2 regions of the Yersinia massiliensis genome follow, and region 2 is predicted to be linked to the other one. Evidence: predicted binding sites of a transcription regulator. Region 2 holds the regulator's gene; the other holds the start of a gene.

Region 1 (8,984 bases), 980 kb from region 2:
GCCAAAAGAGCACTGAGAGCATAGCCCCAACGCAGGCGCTGACGGCGCAACAAATCATAAATTAAGGTGACATATAGCGGGGTCATCACGGTAAACAGCAAAAATTCTGGCACCGTCAGGTAGAGGTATGCGCGGAAGCTGAATAAGTACATGATGCCGAGCTGAATAGCGCCCACAATCATATACAGCAGGATGACCCGCCAAGGGATATTACGCCAACGCAGAAACGGTAAAAAAACCAGCGCAGCGAGGCCAACTCGCATCAGCACAGAGAACCAACTGTCCACCTGCCCTGCCAGATATTCGCCAATTAGGCTGAACGAAAATGCCCACAAAATGGTGGTAATGACCAGTAACGGCACGATAATTTGGCTCATTGAGGTGATAAAGGGCGATTGTAACGGAAGTGAGAGACAAATTTTGCGTTAACTGGGTTTACATCTGGTTAAATATAAACCCATTGAGCTTTCATGCAGCGCTTTTTATCTTGCTGATTACATCCCAACGCCAATGATGGTCAGGATTAACGGGGTCGTGACAGCGGCCAACACAGTAGACATCACTAAACTGGCGGCGGCAGGGCCAGTTAACACGTTAAATTGCCGTGACATCAGATAAACATTCACGCCTGTTGCCATTGATCCCAGCAACACCACCACTTGTGTTTCCAGCACCGGTAGATTCATCGCCCATGCCATCGCCCAAATCACCATCGGCTGGACAATCAGTTTCAGGAAACAAATGGCGCTGCTGATTTGCCAGCCTTCCGTAACACGGTATTCCGCCAACCCCATGCCCAGTACGATCAACGAGAGTGGTGGCGCGATCTGTCCTAACATGGTGACAGGCTGGTCGATAAACTGTGGCAGTTGTAAGCCCGTTAAGCTAAATAGCGTCCCTGAGATAATCCCGATAATTAGCGGGTTAGTCAGCACGCTACGCGCCGTCTTCGCAAACCCTGCCATCGTGGGTGAGCCATTACGCGCCCACTCAACTGAAATCGTGACTAAAGTCCACAATATCAATCCGTTAAATACTAATACTAGCGCGACGGCTGGAATGGATTTCTCCCCCAGCATGATAGTGGCGATAGGTAATCCAAGCATCACGTTATTGGAGAAAATCCCACCGAGAGCAAACACAGACCCGGACACACCGTCCAGATGAAACACTCGATTGGCGATAATACGCCCGAGGACAAACACCACCAGACAGCTACCAAAAAAAGCAATCAATAGACGCGCATCTACCGCCGGACGTTCAGAGAAATCGCACATCATACGGAACAGCATGGCAGGTAAGGCGAGGGAGAAAACAAAACGGGTCAGGCCATCCGTGATGGTCGATGGCCATTTACCAAACCGCACTAAACCGTATCCGAGTGCGAGCAAAACAAATAATGGTGAAGACAGTACTATCTGGTGCCAGAGCGAGATAACAAAGGCGGGCATGGGTCACATCCTGTCAAACTGGGCCAGATCTGCCCATAAGTATAAGAATGACTGACCTGTTCCGTTTCCTGTTCTGTTTATCCCAACATCATTGGTGTGACAGGTAGGCGGCAAGTGAGCCAACCCCGATAAACATACTCACGTCTGTCATTGAAGCCAGCGCACATGGCAAACACCCAGTCACGTTAAGTATGAGGGGAAAAATCGGGACCAATCAAATCTATACGGTCAGTACAGATGCAGTCAACGCCCCAACTTAACAATTCCTGCGCGCGCGCCGTTTGATTGACGGTATAGACCAAAATATGTAGCCCCGCCGCTTTGAGCAATGCCACACGCTCTGCCGTCAATTGTTTGTGGTTGATATGCAAAGAGACGCAATCCAATTGCTGAGTCAGTGCCCGCCAATTTTCATCCCACTTATCCAGTAGTAGCCCTCGCGGTAACTCTGGTGCCGCTTGCTGCGCGGCAACTAAGGCGTCGAATGAGAACGAGGACAACAGGGGCGGTATCGTCTGACCTTGCCATAATTGACGAGCCGCCAGCGCGATGGCTTGCCCAGTGATCGTTTCCGCGCCTGTAGTGGGCTTGATTTCGATGTTTGCGGCTATCGAGTGTTGCGCACAGCGAGCAGCGACTTCGCTGAGCAGTGGTAAGCGCTCACCCCGAAATGCCGTGCTATACCAGTCGCCAGCATCCAACTGAATCAGTTTCTCCCAAGGTAAATCACCGGCGACGCCCCAGCCATTACTGGTCCGTTCCAGCGTGTCGTCATGTAGCAAAAATATCTGGCCGTCATGGGATAATTTGGCATCGAACTCGATCATTTTATGGCCGTAACGCGCCCCGACATCAATCGCAGCCAGTGTATTTTCCGGTGCTAATGCACCGCCACCCCGATGAGCCACAATGGGAGGATAAGGCCAGTTTTTACTCATGATTCCATCCGTAATCCGCTTTCTGAATCAAAAAAATGCAGCGCCGCAAACGGGAGAGATAAGTGCAGCTGACTGCCCGCCGCTGGCATCTCTTCGTGGGATAAACGAGCAATGATACTCTGCCCACCCCATTGACCATGCGCCAGATTATCGGCCCCCAATAATTCCAAGGTCAATAACGTCATCGGCACCCCCAGCGCTGAAGTTGTCTGCTGAATATGCTCTGGTCGTATACCTAGGGTCAAGTACCGCTCTGCCCATTGCGGTTGTGGGACAGCCAAAGGTAAGCGCATCCCATCCGATAAAATAAATGCGCAACCGTCCGTACTGACGGTGCCAGCGAACAAATTCATCGCCGGTGACCCGATAAAACTGGCGACAAACAGTGACGCGGGGCGTTGGTATACCTCGCTGGGTGTACCGATTTGCTCCGCAACGCCTTTGTTCATCACAATCACTCGTTGAGCGAGTGTCATCGCCTCAACCTGATCATGGGTCACGTATAAGCTGGTGGTTTTTAACCGACGATGGAGCTGTTGTAGCTCAAGCCGCATCTGTACACGCAATTTGGCATCCAGATTAGACAGCGGTTCATCAAACAAGAAAACCGCAGGCTCACGCACGATAGCTCGCCCCATCGCGACCCGTTGCCGTTGCCCACCAGAAAGCTCGCGCGGTTTACGTTTTAACAGTGGCTCCAATTCCAGAATTCTTGCAGCTTCATCCACGCGCTGGCGAATTTGCTCTTTACCAAAACCACGAATTTTTAGGCCATATGCCATGTTGTCGAACACGCTCATATGGGGATACAGCGCGTAATTTTGAAAGACCATGGCAATGCCACGATCTTTAGGTTCCAGTTCGGTGACGCGCTGATTATCAATGTAAATATCGCCACTGGTGGTGCGTTCAAGCCCCGCCACCATACGCAACAGCGTTGATTTGCCACATCCTGAGGGGCCAACCATGACGATAAATTCACCGTCGGCGACATCGAGATCAATTTGCTTAATCACTGGTGTAACGCCGTCATAAGATTTAGTGACTGCCTGAAGCTTTAAACATGCCATATCAGATTACTTCTCACTGTCTACCAAGCCGCGCACAAACCAACGCTGCATCAGAAGGACCACCACGACGGGCGGAATTAAGGTCAGAATCATCGCTGCCATGACTTGATTCCATTGCGTAGGTGCGCCAGAGCTTGAAATCATGCTGCGAATTCCCGCCACCGCCGTGCCCATAGACGCATCGCTGGTAATCAAAATGGGCCAGAGATATTGGTTCCAACCATAGATAAAGGTGATAACAAATAGCGCGGCCAAATTGGTTTTTGACAGCGGTAGAACAATGTCCCAGAAAAAACGCATCGCCCCTGCACCATCGATTCTCGCGGCTTCCAATAGCTCATCCGGCAAGGTCATAAAAAATTGCCGAAATAGGAATGTTGCGGTGGCAGAGGCCATCAATGGCAGCGTTAAACCCGTGTAGCTGTCCAACATGTTTAGGTTCGCAATCACCTGAATGGTGGGGAAGATGCGCACTTCGACGGGCAACATCAGGGTGAGGAAGATCAGCCAAAAGAATAGATTGCGCAGCGGAAAACGGAAATAAACGATGGCATAGGCAGAAAGCATTGATACGGTAATTTTGCCAATCGTAATCGCCAACGCCATCACGAAACTGTTAAACAGCATCAAGCCAAAAGGTGCGCTGTTATTGCCAACACCTGAGTGCCAAATATGGCTGATGTTCTGCCACAAATGCGGCCCAGGGATTAATGTCATCGGCACTTGAAACACTTGTGTGTCATCCAAAGATGCCGCCACGAAGGCCACATACAATGGGAATAAGATTAATAGCACGCCAATCATCAGCATGATGTGACAAAAAATATCGAGTCCGCGACGATTCTCAATCATTGGTAACGCACCTTACGCTCAACATAGCGGAACTGAATCACTGTCAGGCCAATCACTAGCAACATCAGCACCACTGATTGCGCGGCAGAGCTGGATAAATCCAATCCGGCAAAACCTTCGCGATAGATTTTATAAATCAGGGTCGTGGTCGCCTGAACAGGGCCGCCGCCCGTTGCAGCATCGATAACCGGGAATGTATCGAAGAAGGCATAAACCAGATTCACCACCAGCAAGAAGAAGCTGACCGGTGATATCAGCGGCAGCACCAAATTAAAGAAACGGCGCACTGGCCCAGCACCGTCAATCGCGGCAGCTTCAACCAGTGAACGGGGAATAGATTGCAATGCGGCAAGGAAAAACAAGAAGTTATAGCTGATTTGCTTCCAGACTGAGGCTAGCACCACCAGAAACATGGCCTGCCCGCTATTTTGTGCATGATTCCAGTCATAGCCCAGCGTCGCGAGGAAGTGGGTGATCAACCCCAGCCCTGGATTGAACAAAAATATCCACAGGACAGCAGCCACGGCGGGGGCCACGGCATAAGGCAAAATCATTAATGTTTGATAAATGCGGCTACCGCGCACCACGTAATCCACCATTGCGGCCAAAAACAGTGACACGATCAGGCCAATACCGGCCACCAATGAGCTAAAAATCAGCGTGGTGTAAAACGAGGCTAAATAGTATTCATCCTGAAATAGCTGAATAAAGTTGCTCAGCCCAACAAATTCACTGGAGAGGCCAAACGGGTCCAACATCTGTACGGAATACCACAGTGCCTCACCGGCAGGCCACAGGAAAAAAACGACGGTAATGACTAACTGAGGTAAAACCAGCAGATAAGGTAATCCACTACAGGAGAAACCGGGACGGGAAGATGACATAGAATTAACCGTTAATCTAACAAGGTACGCGTTGCGGTAGAGAGCCGTTTGGTCTTGCCAGTTTTAGGGCCAATATTTGCCCCAAACTGGCAAGTTCACTGCTCAATAATGCTATTTATTTGCCTGTTCAAAGCGACGCAGTAAGACGTCGCCCCGCTTCACTGCGCTATCCAATGCTTCTTGAGGCGCTTTTTTACCCGTCCACACCCCTTCCAGCTCTTCATCAACCACGGTACGAATCTGCGGCATATTGCCCAGACGTAACCCTTTGGTGTAAGGCAATGGTGGCTTATTCAGCATTTGGCGAGTGGCGACATCAGCACCAGGGTTCTTCTCATAGAAGCCCTGCTGCTTAGTCAACTCATAGGCGGCGGTGGTGATCGGCAGGTAGCCTGTTTTCTGGTGCCATTCAGCGGCAATTTCAGGCTGAGCCAGATATTGCAAGAATTCGGCCACGCCTTTGTAAGTGTCTTTATCTTTACCGTCCATCACCCACAGGCTGGCACCGCCGATAATGGCGTTTTGCGGCGCATCTTTCGCATCTGCGTCGTAAGGCATCATGCCGACACCGTAGTTAAATTTCGCGTACTGACGAATATCAGCAAGCGAACCTGAAGAAGCGGTGGTGATGGCACAATCACCGTTATAAAACTTCGCGGTCGATTCATCTTTACGGCCGAAATAGGTGAAGTCACCTTTCTTATTCATATCCGACAGCAGTTGAATATGCTTAACCTGCAAGGGTTTATTGAACTCCAATACAGCATCGGTGCCTTCAAAACCATTATTACGGCTAGCGATGAGCTGACCATGCCATGCGCTGAAGTTCTCAATTTGGATCCACCCCTGCCAACCACTGGCGTAACCACAACTTGAACCTGCAGCACGGAGTTTGGCTGTATCTTCCGCCAGTTCTTGCCACGTTTTAGGCGGTTGATCCGGATTCAAACCTGCTTTCTTAAAGGCATCTTTGTTGTAGTACAGCACGGGTGTAGAACTGTTAAATGGCTGCGACAACAAATGACCTGTTTTGGCATCGGTGTAATAGCCTGCGACCGTCGGCACGAAAACAGACTCATCAAAATTAATATTGGCGTCTTTAAAGACTTGGAAGACAGGCTTAATCGCCTTGCTCGCCATCATGGTTGCCGTACCCACTTCATAAACTTGCAAGATTGCCGGTGCTTTACCAGAACGGAAGGCCGCAATGCCAGCCGCAAGGCTTTGTTCGTAGTTACCCTTATAGACAGGGATGATTTTATAATCGCTGTGCGACTGGTTAAAGCGGTCAGCTAATGAATCAACTTCTTTACCCAACTCCCCTTCCATTGAATGCCAGAAAGGGATTTCAGTCACGGCCATGGCATTAGCGCTAAAAGCCAAAGTCAGTGCGACACAAATCGACGTTTTACGAATGGTATTGTTAAACATATCTAGCCCCTGAATAAATCTGTCTAGCTCACATCAATGAATAAGCGTCGGTGAGCGAAATAAATCAGTTTTTGTTCGCAGGCAAACATGACACTCTTTCATGACAGAAATATAACCTTTATATGACGGAAAAATGGCAACTCAGCAGAAATTAAGTGACACTTTTATTCAGAGTGATTTTAATTAACCGCATAAGTAATTTGAATTAGGTTTACATCTAATTATTACCATGGCTAGTGAATTAAATATAAACTTGGCATTCATTAAGCCTATTTATTTAAGTTATTTTTTTAGCTTAATCTAAGGTTTTCATTATTGAGACGACTTACATGCCATGCTAGTGTTGCCCCACTTTTTTGACAGCCAATATATTGATGCAACGTTATTAACACCCTAAAAAATCGTTGCTTTACATATATAGCTCACAAAAGTCATTACGAATAAACATCACCACCATTAATAATGGTTTATTTCAATAAGAGATTTCTAGGTATTTATGATGAAAAAAACACTACTATCCATTATATCCATGGCCGCATTGCTTAGCGTAACAACGACTCATGCCGCTCCTTTTGAAAAAAACATTACTGTTGAAGCTAAAATTATTGATGTAATAAAATTAACGAAAGCTAATGGCACAAAGCTTGATAATATAAAACTGGACTATGACTATACCAAAAATGATGGCTCTTATACAAACACCACAGGTATTAAAATAATAGTTACCAATGCAGACCCTAAAGTCAAAATTAAACTTGCAGAAGATTTTAAGCTAGTTGACTCAACCGATAATACTAAAGAATTTACTGACCACAGCATCACACTTAATGGTGACGATATTACTACCGGTGATGGCTCTTTTAACCTAGCAGCGAAGCAGTTTGCAGGTGATTTAACCATAACTGCCAAGCAACCGGCCGTAGCAGCAGGGACTTATTCCGGAACGCTCAAATTGGTGCTTGAATCAGAAGCTTAATTAAGTAAAAAGTCGCTTCACTTAATTACAGATAACATACGGCCAGGAATTAGTCTCTTGGCTGTTTGCTCCTTTTGACATAACAATACGATTGCAAACCCAATCTTGATCATCAACAAGATCAACAACACGTCTATTAGGGAGATGCTTAATCATATTATTAATCTTGTAAACGGAATGGAATCCAGTGAAAAATAAAACCAATAAAATAATATTTTCAACGATATTACTTCTTATACTAAGCTCAGGCCATGCCGAAGATATCACCATTGAGCATCTCATCCCGCCAGGGTTCTCACCGGTTGAAGAGCACAATACATTGCAATTACTGGGTGTGTTGGATGGTAAAACACTTCCCGCGCCAATTTTTTACTCAGAAGAAAAGCAACAATTAACCTTCGATAAGAAAAAGTATCAGCTTAACAAGATAGGTGATAAATCAATCTTGTTATTAGACGAGATCTTACCTCAGATTCCATATTTACAGTGTAAAACGGGTTGTGACTATATTTTGTCAGGTCATAACATCATGCTGGATAAAGTTAATAATGTCATCACTATCAATAATAATAACAACCGCTATCTGATGCCATCCACGACATGGGGGTTGGTGCATAATCAATCTTTTGACTTACGAATGACGGCAAAGAATTATCGGGCTATATCCGGCCGTGGGCAAGGTTATATTGGCTTACCTTTACAATCTTATGGCTTTGTTAATTGGTTTTATAACACCACCCGTTCAAAGAATAGTGATCAGCAGTGGAATATCCCCCGATACCAACATCACACTCAAAAAGGCATTGATAGTGGCTATCTGCAAAAAAATTTTCAGGCGCTCTATTTCCGAGTAGGGAAGCAAAACAATCTGGATAACAGCGCGGGGAGTATCAACACCCTCATTAACCCAGCCTTAAACCAATTTATTACCTTGGGTAGCCAAAGCTATCTAGCCCTAGATAGGCTATCTGCAGGTAGTTTAGTGTTGTATGCCACGACAGAGGGAGATTATGAATTTTACCGCGATAACCAGCTTATTCGCCGCATTCCAGCACAGCTAGGCCGCAATGAAATTAACTACAATCAACTCCCCGGTGGCTATTACAACGTTGACATTCGTTTAGTGGACCACACTGGCCGCATCGTTAGTCAAGAAAGCCAAATCATCAGTAATATCAGTGCACAAACCCACTATGGATGGTTTGTCACGATGGGCAAAGGCAGTACTCCCCATCATCGAACCTCCCCTTACTTAGTGCAATTTGGTCGCAGTATGAAGATTGAAAACCTGCAAACCAATATCTCGCTGCTTAAAGACAATGCCCAGCACTGGGCTGCTGAAGGGAATATATCGCGACCATGGGGTTTCGCTGACCTGACTA
Region 2 (8,984 bases):
AGGGCAACAAAGATTGTGTCACCGCCGCGCATTGTCCACACTGAAATGATAAGATTTTTATTATTTCTAAACTCGCAGTCTATTGAAGCCTGTTAATCGCTCGCAACACAATGAACAACCCTATCAACGAGGTGGAGCGTTATGCGTATTGGTATCGATCTGGGTGGCACCAAAATAGAAGTCATTGCACTGAGTAATGACGGACAGGAACTTTTTCGTAAGCGGGTTGATACCCCACGACATGATTATCAAAAAACATTGCAGGCGATTGCTGATTTAGTGGCTGACGCTGAGCTGGCGACGGGGGAACGAGGCAGTGTCGGTGTCGGGATACCTGGAACACTCTCTCCTTTTACGGGCAAAGTAAAAAATGCCAATTCAGTCTGGCTGAATGGGCAATTTGTCGATAAAGACCTGTCTGATCTACTTTCTCGCCCAGTACGCTTGGCGAATGATGCTAATTGTCTGGCTGTTTCTGAAGCAACCGATGGGGCGGGGGCGGGCAAACATTTGGTTTTTGCTGCTATTATCGGTACCGGTTGTGGCTCAGGAATTGCGATTGATGGGCGAGTGCATGCGGGGGGCAATGGTATTGCCGGTGAGTGGGGCCATAATCCTTTGCCGTGGCAAGATGACGAAGAGCGGCAATATCAGCAGGAGGTCGCTTGCTATTGTGGCAAAAAAGGCTGTATCGAGACTTTTGTCTCTGGCACCGGTTTTGCCACCGACTATTTTCGTCTGAGCGGACAGCCCCTTAAAGGCCATGAAATCATTACATTGGCCGAACAAGGTGATGCGATAGCAGAACAGGCTATGCATAATTATGAGCAACGTTTTGCTAAATCCTTGGCTCAGGTGATTAACCTGTTCGACCCCGACGTAATCGTTCTGGGCGGTGGAATGAGTAACGTCAACCGCCTCTATAAAACACTACCCGCATTAATCCGCCCATGGGTGTTTGGCGGTGAATGTGAGACGCCAATTCGTCGGGCTGTGCATGGTGATTCGAGTGGGGTTCGTGGCGCTGCGTGGCTGTGGCCAAATGCCCTTCGTCCTTGACGTGGCAGCGTTGTTAGCGGCACTCACTTACCCGAATCACTGACCTGAGTCAGCTCATCGGGATGCGTTCGTTTGCTGCCTAGCTGTCACGCCAATGACGTTGGGCATGCCCTGCCATTTTTGACGTGGCAGCGTTGTTAGCGGCACTTACTTACCCGAATCACTGACCTGAGTCAGCTCATCGGGATGCGTTTGCTTGCTGCCTAGCTGTCACGCCAATGACTTTGGGCATGCCCTTCCATTTTTGACGTGGCAGCGTTGTTAGCGGCACTTACTTACCCGAATCACTGACTTGAGTCAGCTCATCGGGATGCGTTCGCTTGCTGCCTAGCTGTCACGCCAATGACTTTGGGCATGGCCTTCGTCGGTAGGGCAGCCATCACTTACTCGAATCATGGATTCGGGTGGGTTCAGTCTTGATCAACGCGGAAGATATTATCTAAACGGCTAACCCCGAGTCCGTTGACTTTCTTCACTTTGATTTGCACTGGAATCCTTTCCTTCATTGCCTCAACGTGGCTGATCACCCCGATCGTCTTACCCGACGCATTCAGGCTATCGAGAGCATCCAAGGCGGTATCCAGCGTTTCGGCATCTAGCGTACCGAAACCTTCGTCAAGGAACAGCGAATCAATGCTGGTTTTGTGGCTTACCAAATCCGACAGCGCCAACGCCAACGCTAAGCTGACCAGAAAACTTTCACCGCCAGATAACGTTCGCGTATCGCGTATTGCATCCGCTTGCCACGTATCCACCACTTGCAGCTCCAATGCATCACTGGTTTTACGCTGTAACAAATAGCGACCATGCAAACGACTAAGCTGAATATTGGCTAAATAGACCAAATGGTCGAGTGTCAGCCCTTGGGCAAATTTACGGAATTTATCACCCTCTTTAGAGCCAATTAAGTGATTGAGATAGCTCCAATCATCATATTGCTGTTGGCTTTGCTCAATTTGTTCAAACAAGGCATGTTGATTGTGACGACGAGCGGTGTCACTTTCTAGCTGATTACGTAGTTCACCCTGACGTAGAGTATTAGCTTTGAGCTGTGCAAATATCTGTTCGAGTTGTTGTTCTAATACCGCCAACTCAGATGTTTGAAAGACGCCTGCGGGGCACTGTAGGAGGTGTTGCTCCAGTGCTTCTTGGGTTTGTTGTTGGCGAATTTGTATTTGCTGTCGCCGTTCGCTCAATTGTTGTTGTAATTGCTGTAAACGTTGCCTCTCTTCTTCGCTAAGCAAGGCCGCCGTTAATGCCGCTTCATCGTCGAATTCACTGTTTTCCAGTGCTTGTTGTAACTCTGTTTGAGCTGTTGCCGCATTTTGTTGATTATGCTGATATTGCTGCTCTAGTCCCGCCAGTTCTCCCAAAAGTCGGTTGAGCTGGGATTGAGCCAACTGCAAAGATTCTGCAGCCTTCTGTTGCATTAACTCAACTTGCTGCTGCTCTTGGCGCAGTGACTGGCGCGCCTCGATGACACGTTTATCACCAAACAACCCTTGGCGCTGCTGACGGTATTGCTGCAACAGGGCTTCAGCCTGTTGATGCTTTTCGGTAAGTTCAGCTAATTGCTCAACACAGGCTTGCAAGTGGCGACGCTCATCTTCAATTCGCGTCTCTAGTGCTTGTTTCCCCAAGGCCAACTGCTGTTGCTCTTGCTGATACAGCTGCCAGCGTTGGTTCTCTTCTTCTCGTTGCGCCAGCCAACTCTGCTGTTGGTCTGTTTCCGGTAATGATAGCGATAATTCAGCTAACGTATGATGGAAGTTCTGGCGCATCAGGGCCAGTTCATCCTGTTGCCGCTGATGCTGCGCTAACAACGCTTGATGGGGTTTCTGGGCATCTTGTTGGCGTTGCGTGATGAGAGCCACTTGTTGCTGATGTTTTTGCTGCTGTTGTTCGGCTTGAGACAACGCATCTTTGGCCTGCTGATGTAGCTGATTTAAGCGTTCATATTCAGCCAATTTTTGCTGGCAGTTTTGCTCTAACTGTTCTTGTTGATCCAGCCAAATGGCCAATGCTTCCGAATCATCCAAGCTTATTGTCAATGCCAGAGGTTTAACGAGTGCTTGCCAGCGTTGTTGGTAATCAGCCAATTGCTGGTGATGGTGCTGTAATTCTTGCTCCAATCGCTGTTGCTGTAGCTGCATGTTTTCGACTTGCGTGCGTAGCTCCGTTCCAGCAGTGGAGAGCTGTTCAACTTGTTGACGTAACGCATCAAGACGCTTAGCCGTTTCTGAGGGTTTTACCGCTTGATATTCGGTAATCGCCGGATGATCCAGAGCACCACATAATGGACAGGCTTTTCCCGATTCGAGTTTCGCCCGCTCTGCCTCTAACCCTGCTATCTGTTTTTCTCGTTCCCACAAACTTTCCAAATCAGTTTGATGTTGCTTTTGTTGCTTATATAACTGACGTTTTTCGGCTAATTGCGGCTCAAGCAGCTTTAACTGTTGCTGCTGGCTAACGAATTGCTGCTGCTGTTTATCAATCAATAATTGCACTTGTTGCGCCAACGGCGAAAGTGCTGCCAATTGCTGCCGTACGGACCGTTGTTCTTGGAGGCGGATCCATTGCAGGCGTAACTGTGCCGAGGGCTGTTGCTGCTCAAACTCGGCTAATTGCCGCTGGATGTTATCCGTATGCGAACTGGCCTGTGTCAGGGCAATTTGCTGCTGTTTATTCTGCTCATTCAATGTGGTGATTTGCTGCTGCAGTGTATTGAGTAATGTAACTTGTTGCTGCTGCTGTTGTTCGTTTTCAACCGATTGTTGTTGCTGTAATTGCAGTTGACGGAACTGCTCACGCCATAATGGCAGGTTCTTTTCCCAGTGCTGATGGTGGGAATGAAGTTGCGTGTATTCTGCCAGTTGCTGTAGGCGTTGTTGAGTTTTTAGCAGTTGCTGCTCATTAAGCTCAAGCAGTTGGCGTTCTTGCTGTTCTTTGCCCTGTAACTGCTGGAGTTGTAGCGCTAGTTGCTCCAATACGAGTTGCTGTTGTGCGAGGGTGTTATCCAGCGGGATGACTTTTTGCTCAATCAGCGTTTCTTGTTCATGCTGCTTAAGCACTTGTTGTTGGCGCGCCAAAATGGCGTGCTCCAATGCTTCGGTCAAGGGTATCAACTGAGTTTGAAGTTGTTGCTGTTGTTCGGTCAGTGTGGTGATACGAAGTTGAATTTTTTGTAACTCTTCTTGGGTGCGTGAACGCTCTCGCAATAAGGGACGCAACTTTTCAGCCGGTTCACTACGGGCAAGCCGTAACAATTCAGGCTGAGCCTGTTCAAAGTCCTGTTCAATAGAGACTTGCTGTTGTTGATATTCCAGCGCTTCTTTTTGTTGCTGCTGCCAACGAGTCAACCAGCTTATTTGTTGTTGATTAACGGATTGCTCTGATGTGAGCTGCTGTTCTTGTTGGCGAAGTGCTTCTATTTGTTGTGCCAAAACTGAACGCTGCTCTTCGTTTAGCAGCTCAATACCGGCAGCCCGCTGATGCAAGGCGTCCAGAGCGACTTTGGCCTCTTTGTGTTGCTCGAACACCCGCTCGGATATCCGCCCATAAATGTCGGTGCCTGTTAGCTCTTCCAGTAACTCCGCACGATCATTGGCGTCAGCATTTAAGAACGCGGCAAATTGCCCCTGTGACAGCATCATGGATTTGGTGAATCGACCAAAATCCAGCCCAGTGATCTCGGCAATCATATCGAGCTTATCGCGTACTTTATCAGCCAGGATTTTCCCACTTTCGCATATGGCCAATTCCACTTTCGGCGCTTGTAGATTGCCTTCAGGGCTATTTTTGGCGCGACGTTGGCTCCAAAATGCACGATATCGCGTGCCTTTTACTTCAAACTCAACTTCGGCCAATGATTCAGCAGTATGGCGTGTCATCAGCTCATTTTGGCTGGGGGTGACATTCAGCCGAGGCGTTTGGTGATACAGCGCAAGACAAATTGCATCTAATAATGTCGTTTTCCCCGCACCGGTGGGGCCGGTTATCGCGAATAATCCATTGCTGGCAAAGGGTTCGACGGTGAAGTCAATCTTCCATTCCCCTTGCAGCGAATTAATATTTTTCAGGCGCAGACTTAAAATTTTCATAATGGCTGCTCCTCTGCGGCATCTTTTCCTTGCGTGATATCTTCAACCGCTTGGCCAAATAGCTGGCGCATTCGTTGCTGGCGCGGCTCAGCTAAATCGCTCTCTAGAGCAAGCCTGCGCTCGAAGACCTCAGTGACACTCAATTCATTAAGTGTTTCTTTCTCTTGGCGCTCAATCAGATTGTTGCGTTGCTCTTTGCTACGGCGTAATAACACGACTTCAACAGGGAGGTCAGCGGCCAGTGCCTGAATACGCCTTTGGATATCAGTAAGATAGTCTTGAGTGGCAACTTCGATATCAAGCCATACGGGTAAGCCTTGATGGTCAGCAAATTGAGTTAATTGCTGTTCTATTTGCTGCAAATCCCCTTTGATAAGCCGCATGGGTTGAAACTGCGGGATGATGAGTGGGGTGACTGATGTCAATGTTTGTTGGGTAAATTCAACCAGATAGACACTCTTCTCTTTACCCAGCTCATCAAAACTTAGCGCGATGGGGGATCCGCTATAGCGAATATACTCGGTTTTTGCGACCTGTTGAGCACGATGAATATGGCCTAATGCAATGTAATCTGCCGGTGGAAACGCCTGCGCAGGAAAGGCATCCAGTGTACCAATATAGATTTCACGAACAGAGTCCGAGGTTGTCACTCCCACAGTGGTGAGATGCCCAGTGGCAATAATCGGTATCGCTAGGTTCAATTTGCTACGCAGCTCAACGGCTTGCTGATATAACGCCAAATAGTGGCCTGCAATGGCTTCTTGCAAGGCCAGCTGTTTTTGCCCACTAGATTCGCCTGCTTGGCTGGTGACTAAGTCACGCGGGCGTAAGAAGGGGACAGCACACAGTAGGGCGGCAGGCTCTTGCTGGCGGTTTTTCAATGTAATAACTTGCTGTTCGAGGTTGCTATTAGCAGAAGAGATCACTGTTGTATTGAGATAGGAAAGTAAACCCCGAGACTCATTGAGGGTCGATACTGAATCATGATTGCCCCCGAGCACAACCAACTGACAGCCAGTGACTTGGATATCCACCACAAAACGGTTATAGAGCTCTCGTGCATAGCTTGGTGGTGAGCCAGTATCGAAAATATCACCCGCAACAATCAGCGCATCTACCTGATTTTCTTCGATCTGCTTAATGAGCCAGTGCAGGAACGCCTGATGTTCAGCAGCTCGGCTTTTGGTGAAGAAATGCTGGCCTAAATGCCAATCAGAGGTATGGATAATGCGCATAAATCTCCCGCACGGCAGGTTATCAGTCACAGAGAATGGCGCTGATTATAAACGCTGGCAGCGCGTTGTCGCGGCTAAAACCGTACCATACGACAAATCTCCGAGACGTCTCGCAAAGTTGGCTGCTGCATTTTGCAATTACGATGAAATTTATCACTATGCTTATTGCTTGCAGAAGCGTGATGTTTTTCATAAAAATGTCACAAAACTGACGCATAATGGCTCCCGAAATCAAATAGTGACCACTAACTTACTGGCAGGGTTGATGATGGCAAGACGCATACTGGTGGTGGAAGATGAAGCGCCAATCCGTGAGATGGTGTGCTTTGTGTTGGAGCAGAATGGTTACCAACCGTTAGAAGCCGAAGATTATGACAGCGCAGTCACTCGTCTGTCGGAGCCTTTCCCTGATTTAGTGTTGTTGGACTGGATGTTACCTGGCGGTTCGGGTATTCAGTTTATCAAGCATATGAAACGTGAAGCACTCACCAGAGACATTCCGGTGATGATGCTCACTGCCCGTGGTGAAGAAGAAGATAGGGTACGTGGTTTAGAAGTCGGGGCTGATGATTACATTACTAAGCCTTTCTCGCCAAAAGAGCTGGTGGCACGTATCAAAGCTGTTATGCGCCGAATATCCCCCATGGCAGTTGAAGAAGTCATTGAAATGCAAGGTTTGAGTCTTGATCCTTCATCGCATCGCGTCATGGCCAATGAGCAAGCGCTCGATATGGGGCCTACTGAGTTCAAACTGTTACACTTCTTTATGACCCACCCTGAGCGTGTTTACAGCCGTGAACAGTTGCTTAATTATGTCTGGGGCACTAACGTTTATGTAGAAGATCGTACGGTTGACGTGCATATTCGTCGGCTACGCAAGGCGCTTGAAGTTGATGGTCATGACCGCATGGTACAAACTGTCCGGGGAACTGGATACCGTTTCTCAACGCGCTACTGAGTTTTCAGTGCCGGAGAATTCGTTGTGTTAGAACGCTTATCATGGAAAAGGCTGGCTTTAGAGCTGGCGCTTTTTTGTTTGCCAGCTTTATTGCTGGGTGCTTTTATCGGCTATCTTCCTTGGCTATTGCTGGTGTCAGTACTGGCGGCGCTGGTCTGGAATTTCTATAACCAACTCAAGTTATCTCATTGGCTGTGGTTAGACCGCAGTATGACTCCGCCTGCTGGCCGTTGGAGCTGGGAGCCGTTGTTTTACGGCTTGTACCAGATGCAACTGAGAAATCGTCGTCGGCGGCGTGAATTGGCATTACTCATTAAACGTTTTCGCAGTGGTGCCGAATCGTTACCCGATGCCGTGGTGATCACGACGGTCGATGGCAATATCTTCTGGTGTAACGGTTTGGCCCAGCAATTATTGGGGTTCCGCTGGCCCGAGGATAATGGTCAGCATATTCTCAATTTATTGCGTTACCCCGAATTCAGTCTATATCTGCAACAACAAACATTTACTCGCCCATTAACCCTGCAATTAAATAATGGCTACTACGTGGAGTTCCGCGTGATGCCTTATTCCGAAGGGCAACTCTTGATGGTCGCCCGCGATGTAACGCAAATGCGGCAGTTAGAAGGGGCGAGGCGTAATTTCTTTGCTAACGTCAGCCATGAGTTGCGCACACCTCTGACGGTATTGCAGGGCTATTTGGAAATGATGCATGACCAAGAGTTAGCGGGGCCATTACGGGATAAAGCTCTCGGGACGATGCAGGAACAGACGAAGCGCATGGATGGGCTAGTAAAACAGCTGCTAACGTTATCACGTATTGAAGCGGCCCCGAATGTGGATATGAATGAGCGTGTGGATATTCCGTTGATGCTCAGAGTATTGCAGCAAGAAGTGCAGGCGTTGAGTAACGGACGTCATGAAATTACTTTCCGAGTAAACGATCAATTAAAAGTCTTTGGTAACGAAGATCAACTGCGCAGTGCGGTGTCGAACTTGGTGTATAACGCGGTGAATCACACACCTGAAGGGACCAAAATAGAGGTGTGTTGGCAGCAAACGCCGCAAGGCGCACAATTCCAGGTTAGCGATAATGGGCCGGGGATAGGTCCGGAGCATGTGCCACGGCTGACAGAGCGTTTTTATCGGGTAGATAAGGCTCGATCACGGCAAACAGGGGGGAGTGGATTGGGACTGGCCATTGTGAAGCATGCGCTGAGTCATCACGATGCACGTTTAGATGTCATGAGTGAAATTGGGCTCGGCACACGATTTATTTTTACCTTGCCGAACCGGTTGATTGTTCCTGCCGTTTTAGCTGAGAATGCAGTCAAATCCTAATACTGCCTGGATACCAAGCTGATGAGATGGGGAAAACTGGCGCTGTTCACCGCTCTGCTATGGTTAAGTCAGGGTGGTTTCGCGCAGCAAGTAGTGATATCGCCAATGGCGACACAGCCGTCATTATCACCCATTTCAGACTCTAATACTCTGTCTGGCAATCTTTCCAGTGTTGGCTCCGATACGTTAGCTAACTTGATTTCTCTGTGGGCTGATGATTTCACTCATCACTATCCTGGCGTTAATTTGCAGATACAGGCCGCTGGTTCTTCGACAGCGCCTGCTGCTTTG

The links. Region 2 encodes PhoB, which activates phosphate uptake and scavenging genes when phosphate is short. Its sites were predicted from a motif close to CTGTCATAAAACTGNCNNAT; they were not measured.
Positions count from the first base shown of each region.
Region 1: the regulator PhoB is predicted to act here: its motif matches at 6,736-6,755, upstream of ugpB (sn-glycerol-3-phosphate ABC transporter substrate-binding protein UgpB).

Region 1 covers NZ_CP028487.1:4,642,896-4,651,879, forward strand. The annotation lists gene DA391_RS21610 (carboxylate/amino acid/amine transporter) at 1-362, opposite strand, end outside; gene DA391_RS21615 (AEC family transporter) at 495-1,451, opposite strand; gene ugpQ (glycerophosphodiester phosphodiesterase) at 1,637-2,389, opposite strand; gene DA391_RS21625 (sn-glycerol-3-phosphate import ATP-binding protein UgpC) at 2,386-3,459, opposite strand; gene ugpE (sn-glycerol-3-phosphate ABC transporter permease UgpE) at 3,466-4,311, opposite strand; gene ugpA (sn-glycerol-3-phosphate ABC transporter permease UgpA) at 4,308-5,195, opposite strand; gene ugpB (sn-glycerol-3-phosphate ABC transporter substrate-binding protein UgpB) at 5,307-6,626, opposite strand; gene DA391_RS21645 (CS1 type fimbrial major subunit) at 7,123-7,602, shown strand; gene DA391_RS21650 (TcfC E-set like domain-containing protein) at 7,790-8,984, shown strand, end outside.
Region 2 covers NZ_CP028487.1:3,662,145-3,671,128, reverse strand. The annotation lists gene mak (fructokinase) at 142-1,059, shown strand; gene DA391_RS17150 (AAA family ATPase) at 1,470-5,159, opposite strand; gene sbcD (exonuclease subunit SbcD) at 5,156-6,394, opposite strand; gene phoB (phosphate response regulator transcription factor PhoB) at 6,663-7,352, shown strand; gene phoR (phosphate regulon sensor histidine kinase PhoR) at 7,377-8,693, shown strand; gene DA391_RS17130 (PstS family phosphate ABC transporter substrate-binding protein) at 8,700-8,984, shown strand, end outside.